Regions from separate parts of the Microcoleus sp. F4-D5 genome, predicted to be linked through region 2. Evidence: riboswitches for the same ligand, from Rfam matches in the RefSeq annotation. Region 2 holds a riboswitch; the other holds the start of a gene.

Region 1 (6,011 bases), on a different contig from region 2:
CTCACACAGCACCGCCACATCCTGTCCCTCCCTCAGATGTGCGGCAATTTTCTCCGCAGCAAGATCGTAATAAGGTTGAGACGATCGCGTCGGACTAAAAGGCAACGGCATCGGAATCTCAATTTGCTCCGGGCGCAGATAATCTGCGACGATCGCCCGCGCCAGCACCTTACCATTTTCCATCGCCGGATAGGCAATCACCGGCACCGATTGCAAAATCCGATAAGCTTTCAAAGTAATCAACTCTGGATCGCCAGGGCCAATACCCAAACCGTACAATTTACCAGTAGCCTCAGTCATAATTCATCCTTTTTCGCTAACGCATTCACGGCAGCCGTTGCCATTGCACTGCCACCGCGCCGCCCGTGCAGCGTAATAAATGGCACTCCCCGACTGTTGGCTGCCAGTTCGGCTTTGGATTCGGCAGCCCCGACAAATCCTACCGGGAAACCCAGAATTAAAGCCGGTTTGGGTGCTCCGGCATCCAGCATTTCCAGCAGTCGGAACAAAGCTGTCGGGGCATTGCCTATGGCCACAACTGCACCCTGCAAGTTGTCCAGCCACAAATCCACAGCTGCAGCCGATCGAGTATTTCCCATTTGCCGCGCCAACTCCGGGATTTCGGAATGCCAGAGGGTGCAAATCACCTGATTGTCAGCGGGAAGGCGTTTGCGAGTGATGCCTTCGGCCACCATCCGGGCATCGCACAGGATAGGCGCACCTGCTGAGAGGGCTTGGCGTCCGCAGGTTGCGGCCCCGGGCGAAGCTGCTAAATCTGTAACTATATCGGTCATGCCGCAACTGTGAATTAGTCGCACGGCTACCGATTCTAAATCGGGCGGCAAGGTTGACAAATCTGTTTCGGATCGAATTGTGGCAAAGGATTTGATGTAGATTTCTGTTCCGTCTCGAATGTAGTCAATCATTGTTTAAAACTGTTATGGGAATTTTGTTGGATTTGTGAAATAGATTTTTTGAATAAACCGCGAAGATGGAAAGGGCGCGAATGAAGAATTATCAAGAGATATAGAAAGACAAATGATTAAAATTTGTCAGTTTCAATGGAATCTTTTTTCAGTTTAAATTCCCATTTTCGGTGTTCAATAACTCCTGTAATTGGTCGATCGCCAGCCGATCGACAAACTCACCAAATGACTCCAAAGGCTCTCGAAACCGCTGATATACCTTCAACAAAAGCTCGATCGCACCGGGCATCTCGACCGCACTCACCCTCTGGAAAATTTGCCGCCCGAAGGGTAAATCTTTTCTACCCGCATAAATGTTGTAACCTTCGATTATCTCGTCTCCTCGCTCAATCTGAATTCCCAGCAGCGTGATATCAATTGGCCGGTGCTGGGCGCAAGACTTTTGGCAACCGCTGAAATGAATGTTGATCGGCAGGTCGATCGTCAATTTTTGCGCTAAATCCCTCGCCATTGCTAAGGCGTGAGTTTGAGTATCTGTCGCCGCCGACGCACAGCCGCTGCTGCCGGCACAAGCCACCAAGCACGAATCTAGGCGAGTTGGGGATGAGTGCAATCCCAAATCGGCAACTTGCTCTTTTACCTCAAAAAGCTGGGAGTTGGGGATATCAGAAATCAACAGATTTTGCCACGGCGTAAGTCTCAGGGTACCGCTGGCTAGATTTTGGGCTAAATTTGCCAAATTCCGCAGTTGTTTTGATTCTAGCTTACCTAGGGGCAGTGCAATTCCCATGTAGGAGAAACCGGACTGTTGCTGAGGGTAAATGCCGAGATGTTGGTGATGGGGGAGGGATTTTTCAGATGAGGCGATCGATCGGGCGGGCAAGATGCCCACCCCACAAGCAAATTCACTCTTGGTGGAACAGGCATCTTGCCTGTTTTTGGGAAACTTGCAAGATGTGAATTGCAATAAAAATGGTAAATTATGCTGTACCTTTTCTAGATAAGTTTCAGCGCCCCAATCTGCCAGCAGGTGACGCAAACGCGGTTTTTTACCATCAATTCGAGGCTTATTTTTTGTGTATTCAAGATAGGCGCTAGCGAGGGCGGCTAATACTGAAATACATTGCGATTCTTGGATTAAAATTCGTGTGTCGCTGTTTAAATGCAGCCGAAAAACGATTTCTGATTGGGTTGAACGCCCTTCAGCAGCTAATACAATATCGTTGCGTAAATCGCGGATCGAAACTGCTTCCCCGCCGTCAAAGCCAATACTGAACTTAGGCGAAAGTTCCGACAATTCGGGATGCGTTTGCAGGTAATCATCCCAAGCTTTCACTAGCGGGCGAGTATCGAGTAACTGCTGGCGATCGATCCCTGCTGTCGGACTTGCCATAATATTGCGAATCGGGTCAACTTCAACGCGGCGAGATGCCAATCCCAATTCCAGCAAATCTTGCCAAACTTCATCAGAAACTGGCGAATTCAAGTCTCGGATTTGCAAATTCGCCCGATTCGTTACTTGCAAACAACCGGTACTGTATCGATCGACCAAATCGGCGATCGTCCGACACTGCTGCGCGTTTAAAATTCCCCCCGGAATCCGCATTCTCGATAATATTCCGTCTCGGGCGCGGGAACCGTAAAATAAACCCGGACAAGTCGGCAATTCACTCAAAGCTAACAAAGAAACTCCTCCCCGTGCGACGCAGGGAATCTAAAGTAAACTCCTGAAATCGGCATTCTGACTTTGACAGTTGCGGCACAGCGCCGGAATTGCACCGGACTTTCCCGCTTTCAGGTTTAAGAAATCTATCACAAGTCGATCGGCATCAGCCAGATCGATCGAGTTTCTTAACAAATCTCCGGGCGAGCTCGCCTTTTAGGGAGGAAATTCGTTTGATTGTCTTGCTGATTCCTGAATAATTTTTTATAATATATAATCTAAGTCAAAATCACTCTAAGAGTGCGCGACTTCTAACTTCGGCTGTAAAACCTGCGATCGCGTTATTTATTTATTTATGACAATTGAAGAATTGCAAATCAAACTCGCAGAGATCAATCACCTTGTTGAGACATTCCAAACATCAGTAGCTTTGGAAAAATACTACTCGGATGACACTGTGATGATTGAAGGAGATGGTACAATTACTAGCGGCAAAGAAAACTGCCGCCAAGGAAGAGAAATCTTTTTTCAAGAAATGTTAGTTGAGTTTCGAGAATCAAAATTAATTAGTCAAGACATCGCTGTTTCAGCCGACAAAAATTATGATTTTGTAGTAATTTCCAATTGGTACAATGATTACACCGTTAAAGTTGAAGGTCAAATCATTGATTCCAAAAGCAACCAAATCTCGATCGGCTATTGGAAAGATGGTTTGGTAGTCAAGGAAAGTTACAACTATCCAGTGATTACGGTGGTTTAGCACTGTTTGTTAATTAGACTTACGCAAAACCTGCATAAACCGGGTTTTTTGCCTTATCTGTGCGCGATAACCAAGTATTGTCGAAAAACCAGGTTTATGACCGGCCGTGCGTCCCGGACTAATATTGATAGGTGCGATCGTTATTGAACCTGAGAAAAATAATCCGCATGATACTTGAAACTCAGAGATTGGTTTTGAAACCGATTGTGGAGAGCGACCTCAACACGCTTCATAGAATTTTTATCGATGCCTATGTGAGGAGATATCTGTGCGACGGCGAAATCTGGTCGCTACAAAAGGTTGAAGAAATGCTTGCCGAAAACAAAAAGCTGTTTGAAGAAAATAAATTCGGTTTGTGGTTTATCGAGACCAACACCGAGCAAGAAGTGATTGGATTTGTGGGTTTGTGGTATTTTTTTGAAGAAGAACAGCCCCAGTTACTTTACGCATTGCTGCCAACAGCAACTAAAAAAGGCTACGCTACTGAAGCTGCAACCAAAATAATAGAGTATTGTTTTGATGAACTTGGCTTTGAGTATGTTGTCGCAAGCTGCGATCGCCCAAACATTGAGTCGCTTAAAGTCGCAGAAAGACTCGGAATGAGGCAAGTAGAAGAAAGAATTATGAATGGAAATCCGATATTATTCTTGAGAATCGATAAGTAGTAATTAGCAGTAAGGATTCAATGCACAAATGGCTTTCGGTGGTGGGGATTGGCGAAGACGGACTTTCGGGATTAAGTGCGATCGCCCGTTCTCTACTCTCTCGATCTCAAGTCGTTGTCGGCGGTGCCCGTCACCTAGCAATGCTACCAACCGACGACACCCGCGAACAATTGGTTTGGGCTTCGCCTTTGCAGACAACAGTCGATGAAATCATCCGCCGCCGGGGACAATTTGTGTGCGTCCTAGCCAGCGGCGATCCGATGTGTCACGGCATCGGCGTCACGCTGTCGCGCAAAATTCCTATTTCCGAAATGACTGTGATTCCCGCAGCATCGGCTTTTAGTCTTGCTTGCGCCCGTTTGGGTTGGCCGCTGGCCCAAGTTGAGACTTTCAGTTTGACAAATCGCCCGATCGCGTCGATCGCCCTTGCTTTGTCCTCCGGCGCGCGCTTGCTGGTGTTGAGCGCTGACAGACATACGCCAGCAAAAGTTGCCCAATTGTTGACACAGCGGGGGTTTGGCAGCAGTTTGATGACCGTGTTCGAGCGGATGGGAGGCGACTCGGAACGCCGGATCGAGGGGGTAGCAGCAGCCTGGAATGCAGCGGATTTGGCGGATTTGAACACGATCGCGATCGCAGTTGCAGCCGATCGACAAACTCTTATCCTCCCCCGAACTGCGGGTTTGCCGGATGCGGCTTATCGCCACGACGGACAACTTACCAAGCGGGAGGTTAGAGCCGTTACTCTGTCAGCGTTAGCACCGGTTCCGGGAGAGTTGCTTTGGGATGTGGGCGCGGGTTGTGGCTCGATCGCGATCGAATGGATGCGGAGTCATCCTCGGTGCAGGGCGATCGCGATCGAACGCCACCCAACTCGGCTGCAATACATCGCCGAAAATGCGTCTATTTTTGGCGTTCCCGAACTCGAAATCGTTGCGGGAGAAGCGCCGGAAGCCCTGACAAATTTGCCTCAACCGAATGCTATTTTCATCGGCGGCGGTGTCACCAGAGAATCTGTGCTGGAAACTTGCTGGAATGCTTTAGGTGATGGCGGTCGATTAGTTGTTAATGCAGTGACTATTGAGAGCGAACTTAAAGTGTTGCAGTGGCACGATCGTTATGGCGGGGAACTAATTAGAATTGGGATTCAGCGAGTAGGGGCGATCGGTTCTTTTCTCGGTTGGAAGCCGCTTGCACCGATTATACAGTGGGTGGTAGTTAAGAGGTAAAAATGGTGATAAAAGTAGTATAATATCAAAAATAAAGATATTATCCAGTAATTGCAAAGTAATCGTGACTGAAGAGAACCTATACCTCAAAAGATTCCTAGACCCCGTAAAACTTTGCAGACGGTACAAGCCCAAATTCGGGCTAGGCAATAGAGAGGAAGGATTGGATCTGGAACGGTTCTTATTAATCTACGGAGCCGATCCTTTTTACTCATGGATTGGTCTTGATTCAGATTAGATGTACGCTGCTCACAAAGCCGCTGGTGGCATGACCTCGGTTTATCGACAAATTGGGAAAGGTTGTGAAAATTTATTCAGACAAATAATAATTGATCGAGCAGGATACGAAGATCCCAAATATGCCATGTGGTCTTACGTTGCGAAGACCAAAAACGACAAGGACAAAACTTTGTCCTTGGATGCTCGGCTAGAACTGAGCGAAATTCAAAATCTTGAGGTTAGAGGAAGAGTTATTCAGTGGATAGCGGACTACAGCAGTTCTCTTAATGTTCCTGCCCCAGCAAAGGGAGCCGTATTTGAAGTTCGGCAGGGATACAAAAGTAAAGACAGCAAGAGACAAAATGCTGACATAGATAATATTGCTGTTGCTTGGGCAAACGGCTATCTGCCAGTCTTTGCAATTTTTTCTTCTCAGATTGATGTCGATTTAGTACTACGCTATCGAAACAGCCGTGGAGGAATCCTGATTGGCACAACATCGGGCAGCAATCAAATTTCGCTGTTTGTTTTTTCCCAGGAAATTTTAGG
Region 2 (6,011 bases):
TGCCTCCGCGGACATCAAAATGATAGCTAAATGTTGCCAGTGCCTCATTACCTGGTACGCCACCTAACAGCATTTGTGCGCCCGTTAAAGGTTCTACAACTCCCGTCACATTGCCGGCGTGTCGGATATAAAGTTCTGAGGCATAAGTAACAGAAGTAGCCCCCAAACTCCTCAGCCAAGTTGTAAGAAATAACATCTCCTTTTGCATATTAGCCGTGGGTTTGCTCCCGCTTCTCGCTAACGCTTCTGCTTCGCTGGCGCTGACTGCAAATAAAATCGCATTCCACGAAAGTCTTTGATTTGGAAGTATTGCTATATTTCCCTCATCTAAAATTACGCCGGTTTCAGGAAAAGATAGTTTTATTCCTCTAAAGGAGTGGTAAGCTACAGACAGAGCCGGCGAGCGAACATCTATGTAATCGTTACCCGCCCACAGAGTTTTGAGATTGCCTCTAGTGTCGATCATTTCCCGCCGAAGTTCTTCTACTAGTTTGGCATCCTTGCCTGCAGCGTACAGCAAAAAATATTGACTCTCGGAATCGGCAAGGTTTGTGAAACGTTTGAGATAAATGTAATCGAGTTCTTTCAGTGCTCTTGCACTGAGTCCTTGGGTTTCAAAAACGAGGGTAACTGGAAGTTCTGAATTAGGCAGACCAAATGTTTCAAATCCCTTCAGCTTTCTCACGCCTGCGGCTTGAGCTAATTCGGCATTGACAGTGGCATCAATAAATTGCTTGCCGGCATAAACTATGCCTTTAGATGTGGTTATACTGGCAATTTTCTGACCTTCTTTATTGACTGATTGAATTTCTACTTTGCTGAGGATATCGACTCCAGCTTGTAACAGCATTTCTTTCAGCGCTGCACTGGCTTTGCGGGGGTCAAGTGCAATTGCGCTGACACCGGATTTTTGCAGGAACTCTTTATAGATTGCCGCCGGTGAACCAAAGATATCTAAATTTAAAGATTTTTGAAGTTCTTCACTAATCTGGCTTCTATCTAAATAAGCAAGGCCGCCTCTTACCAAATGCCCGCCAATTCCTTCTTGCAAGCTTCCTTTAGACATCAGCAGAACTCGCGGATAACGCTTTGTGCGGCGACGATATTCTCTGGCCGCCGAGATAACAGCGAGAACTCCTGGAACTTCATCACCAAAGCCGATGACATCGTAATAACGCAGATCCATGACCATTGTTTAATAACCTCTGCTGATTGTCATTTTTTCGAGCTGCATCTCAATGTTTTCCGTCAAACTCTCTGTTTTTTCCACATCTAGCTGCATTTTTCCTGAGTTTTGCGATAAATATTCACATATTCCTGGATGCGGCAACCGGGTTTTTTCCAGAAAATTTTTCGTTGAGGACGATCGATCTCGGTTTAAAAACTCGGTTTCTCAGCGTCTAGAGTCCGTCAGTCTGGTGCTCTTGATTGCCATCAGCTTAGATTATCAGGATCTATCCCCAACTCCCGCAGTCGCTGAGCTAGTCGATCGGAACGTTGGGCCAATCGATCGGCGCGCTGCGATTCCTGTTGGGCGCGCTGGGCTTCCTGTTGGGCGCGCTGCGATTCCTGTTGGGCGCGCTGCGATTCCTGTTGGGCGCGCTGCGCTGATTCTTTCACCTGTTCTTCAGGAGTCAGATAACGTTTTCCACCGGCATCATACCAATACAACCACTCCCTTGTCACCCCAGAATAACTTCCCCTTTCACAACCAATCCCCAAACCAATTTCTGGCATCCAAACTGGATTTCCTGGCTGCAACTCGTACTTCCCATTGACTAACTTGTGTACTTCCAAACGGGGTTTACGGCGGCGGCGGGAAGAATAAATCACGTAATAAAGTACGCCTAAAGCTTGATATTCCTCCAACTTTGTGCTGTATTCCTTGCGATAAGTTGGGGAAACTACTTCCAGCACAAAAGTCGGCAAAACATTTTCATCCCACAGCACGTAACTGGGACGCAATTCTTCATCGTAAAACCTTTCTACACCTAAACTCAAGAAAGCATCTGGCACAATGGCAGGTTGATCGGGGTGATAATAGATACCCATATCTATGCCAAAAAACCAGTCCATGCGTTCTGCCCAAAGTATCAGCAATATTGCTTTTAACAACCCCGGTATTAGTTCTTGCAGTTCGTTATCCACAGGCGTTTCATCAGAGTCTGGTAGTTCATCGGCTGAGGGCCAGTGCCTGGGCAAGTTGTACTGTAACATTGCGGCTTTCCTCAAAACTCATTAATATTATACCGTTGATTTGTTTGGCGATAGTATTGATTGAACGAATCGCGAAGACGCGAAGGAAAAGAAGAAAATATGATAGGTAATTTTGACAGAGTTAATCTGAATGAATTTTTGTAAAATATTTGCTGAGACTTACGCGATCGACTAAACTATGTCTAACCAGTCGGTTCTAATGGGGAGCAGCCGTTAGAGGAAACGGGGAAAGTTCGGTGCAAGTCCGGCGCTGTCCCGCAACTGTAATGAGAGTCATGTCGCTTTCTGAGTCAGGATGCCCGCCGATGTGTTAATTTACATAGTCTCATCTGCGAGGTTCAGCGTGAAGGCCAGAAATCGGAAATTGGTCAGCTTGGGATTGATGGCTGGCTTGAGTTGTTATATTGTCCTGGGATCGGCAACGCCCGCCGCAGCTATGCACATTTCGGAAGGTTTTTTGCCGGTGCAGTGGGCTGCGTTTTGGTGGATGGTGGCGTTGCCTTTTTTTGCAGTAGGTTTGCGATCGATTGCTCGCATTACAAAAGAACACCCGGAACTTAAACTATTGCTTGCTTTGGCGGGTGCGTTTACTTTTGTGCTTTCTGCTTTAAAAATTCCCTCGGTAACGGGCAGTTGTTCTCACCCGACGGGTACGGGTTTGGGTGCAATTTTGTTCGGCCCTTCGGTGATGGCGGTACTGGGGGCTTTAGTCCTGTTGTTTCAAACGTTACTGTTAGCGCACGGTGGCTTGACAACGCTGGGAGCGAATATGTTTTCGATGGCGATTGTCGGCCCGTTTGCCGCGTATTTTATCTATCAATTGCTGTTGCGAACTGGCAACCAGCGGGCGGCAATTTTTTGTGCGGCGGCTTTGGCAGATTTACTGACTTATGTGGTGACTTCGATTCAATTAGCGTTAGCTTTTCCGGCAGCAAGCGGCGGTTTTATGGCTTCGTTTCTCAAGTTTGTTGGCATCTTTGCTATCACTCAAGTACCCCTAGCAATCAGTGAGGGATTGCTGACTGTATTAGTCTGGAATTGGCTGCATTCTTACGGGAAGCAGGAGTTGGAAACTTTGAAATTATTGAGACAGGAGTCATAAGCCGTGAGTCAAAAAAACACAAGAAATCAGCAAGCTACTTCACAACAAAATTGGATGTTGGTAATTGCTGTCATCGCGCTTGCCGTTATTCCCCTAGTTTTTGTCCGGGGTGAATACGGCGGAGCGGATGGGGAAGCTGAGAAAGCGATTGCGGAAATTCAACCGGACTATCAACCTTGGTTTAACCACTTTTTTGAGCCTGCTAGCGGAGAAATTGAAAGTTTGCTGTTTGCGACTCAAGCGGCGCTAGGGGCTGGCGTAATTGGCTACGCGATCGGGCTGTACAAGGGGCGCACGGAATCTCATAAATCTGATGATGAATCGCCGTCGGAATAAATGGCGAATAAACGGCGAATAGAATTCGCTTCTACACATACAAAGTCCGCCTGCGCGGACTGAAAGACTTTGGAATGAACCATCAGATTGATAGTCTGGCTTATACAAATCGCTTGCGGGGGTTGCCGCCATCTCACAAGTTATCCTTTGCGATCGCCCTTTTAATTCTGTCTCTAGTTTCTGGGGCGATCGTCCAATTGTCGATCGCCCTTTGGTTGGCCGTCTGGATCGTCGTCTATGCGGGTATTCCGGGGAAACTGTATTTGCGGTTGCTGTCGCTACCATTGATGTTTTTGCTGACAAGTTTGCCTGCTTTGGCGATGGGTGCGGTTGCGGGCGATCGTATCCCGGCAATTGGGTGGGATATTTGGCAAGGTTGGGGCATTAGCACCGGCACTTTTTATCTCTATGTGAGCCGCTCTGGGATATACCAAGTGAGCTTGCTGTTTGCCCGCGCCTTCGCATCGACAAGCTGTATGTATTTCATCCTCTTGACGGTGCCATTTACCGAAATCTTGCAAATTCTCAGACAATTACGCTGTCCAGAGTTAGTCACAGAACTGCTATTACTAATGTATCGGTTTATTTTTAGCTTATTGGCGATCGCCGATGAACTTTGGATTGCTCAAAACTCGCGCTGCGGCTACCGCACTTGGAAGCTGGGAATGCACAGTTTAGGTATTTTAATCGGGCAATTGCTTCAGCGAACTTTGGAAAACTACCGTCAAGTCTCGCTGAGTTTAGCGTCGCGCGGCTTTAATGGAGAACTGCGCGTTTGGAATTCTTACCCTTACAAACCTTCGCGAAGATATACCTTGGAAGCCGTGTTTGGGTGTACAGTTTTAACTTTGTTAGGTGTTGTATTTTAATCTAATTAAACTTTGGGGCGGGCTAGAAGCCCACCCCACTCATGGTTTCAAGAAACAGGACTGTCAAAATTAGAGGTGCACCACCTTAGCAATTCTAAATGAATTGTGAGATGGGCTTCTAGCCCTTCCAAGCTAGAAGCAAACCATCCCAATCTTCATTTTATCAATATGACTTTTATGAACTAAAGTAATGATTTTTATGAATTGACCTTACAATAAACCTATTGAATAATTGTCATCAATAGCTGTTATGTAGGGAAATTACATTATGAACAAACGGCACTTCAAAAAAATACTTTATTTCTTAATGACCTCCTTGACCGTATTTATGGTCACAGTCACTCATGCAGCAGCCCAACAACTACCGTTTTACTGGGATAACATCAACGTCACAATCGACGTTCAGACGAACGGAGATATGTTAGTTACCGAAACCCAAAAATATGTGTTCACAGCCGACTACAACACTGAACGATATCGCTATATTCCTCTAGGTAAGGTAGATGAAATTAAAGATGTCACCGTTCAAGAAAATAATCAAATAATTCCGAGTAGTACGGGGATTGAAAACAATGAACTTTGGATTCGTTGGCAACATCGATTAAAAGCGCCAGAATCACATACTTTTGTCATCAAATATCGCGTGATAGGCGGATTGCAGCTACATGGTGAGAATACTCTAGTTTATTGGAAAGCTATTGCAGCGGGTCGCAAAGCTCCGATTAATACGGGAAAAGTTACGGTGAAATTACCAGAAGCTTTGTCAGGTCAAGTTCTCTCGTTTACGAATTTTGGTACAGCCGCAGTTCCGCGTCAAGTAGATCCTAAAACATTTGAGTTTGTGGCAAGTCAGCCTATTCCACCCGAACAAGAATTAGAAGTACAAATCGCATTTCCTCAGCAAATTTTGAATATACCTCAACCTAGTTGGCAACAAACTGGCAACCAAGCTCAATCTTCTTCGGGAGAACAAGGCTTTTTCCTAGACCCCGGAGCCATTTTTTTTCTAATGTTTTTCGGACTTTTTCCAGCTTTAGGAATTATCACATCCATTGCAAATCGACGCTGCCCTGAGTGTAAAAAGTTCCAGCTTAAACGAACTTATAAAGTTTTGATTCCTGCAACTACTAGCCGTTCAGGAAAGCAGCAAGTTACCCACCACTGCGGAAGCTGCTCTTACCATAACGAGTACGAAGCAATAATTCCAGTCATTAGCAATGACAGCGGTGGCGGTGGCGGTGGCGGTGGCGGTGGCGGCGGTGGCGGCGGTGGCGGTGGCGGCGGTGGCGGTGGCGGCGGTTAATATCAACGAGACTTACGCATCACAAGCAAAGAAACCGGGTTTTTACTCAATTTGGGGGTTGTAACCAAGTATTCTCGCAAAAAACCCGGTTTCTGAGCACCCGCGCCTCCAGGAATATTGTTGATAATTCTCGTATTCTCGTTAGTTTAGCGGGCAGGATTTGCATCAGGGCGATCGCACTTCC

What was found. Region 2 has a riboswitch for cobalamin ahead of QUA80_RS04605 (energy-coupling factor ABC transporter permease). Riboswitches for the same ligand answer to the same signal wherever they lie in the genome.
Region 1: another riboswitch for cobalamin. It lies ahead of cobG (precorrin-3B synthase); the one in region 2 lies ahead of QUA80_RS04605 (energy-coupling factor ABC transporter permease).

What each region holds. Positions count from the first base shown of each region.
Region 1 is NZ_JAUBSX010000079.1:27,623-33,633, reverse strand. Features, by position in the region: gene QUA80_RS27100 (precorrin-2 C(20)-methyltransferase) at 1-300, opposite strand, end outside; gene QUA80_RS27095 (precorrin-8X methylmutase) at 297-926, opposite strand; gene cobG (precorrin-3B synthase) at 1,075-2,610, opposite strand; adenosylcobalamin-variant (AdoCbl-variant) riboswitch at 2,653-2,732, opposite strand; gene QUA80_RS27085 (hypothetical protein) at 2,945-3,349, shown strand; gene QUA80_RS27080 (GNAT family N-acetyltransferase) at 3,517-4,014, shown strand; gene cbiE (precorrin-6y C5,15-methyltransferase (decarboxylating) subunit CbiE) at 4,035-5,243, shown strand; gene QUA80_RS27070 (hypothetical protein) at 5,512-6,011, shown strand, end outside.
Region 2 is NZ_JAUBSX010000006.1:39,480-45,490, reverse strand. Features, by position in the region: gene QUA80_RS04615 (FAD-dependent oxidoreductase) at 1-1,192, opposite strand, end outside; gene QUA80_RS04610 (Uma2 family endonuclease) at 1,435-2,217, opposite strand; cobalamin riboswitch at 2,392-2,538, shown strand; gene QUA80_RS04605 (energy-coupling factor ABC transporter permease) at 2,600-3,319, shown strand; gene QUA80_RS04600 (energy-coupling factor ABC transporter substrate-binding protein) at 3,323-3,655, shown strand; gene cbiQ (cobalt ECF transporter T component CbiQ) at 3,730-4,524, shown strand; gene QUA80_RS04590 (DUF2207 domain-containing protein) at 4,793-5,827, shown strand.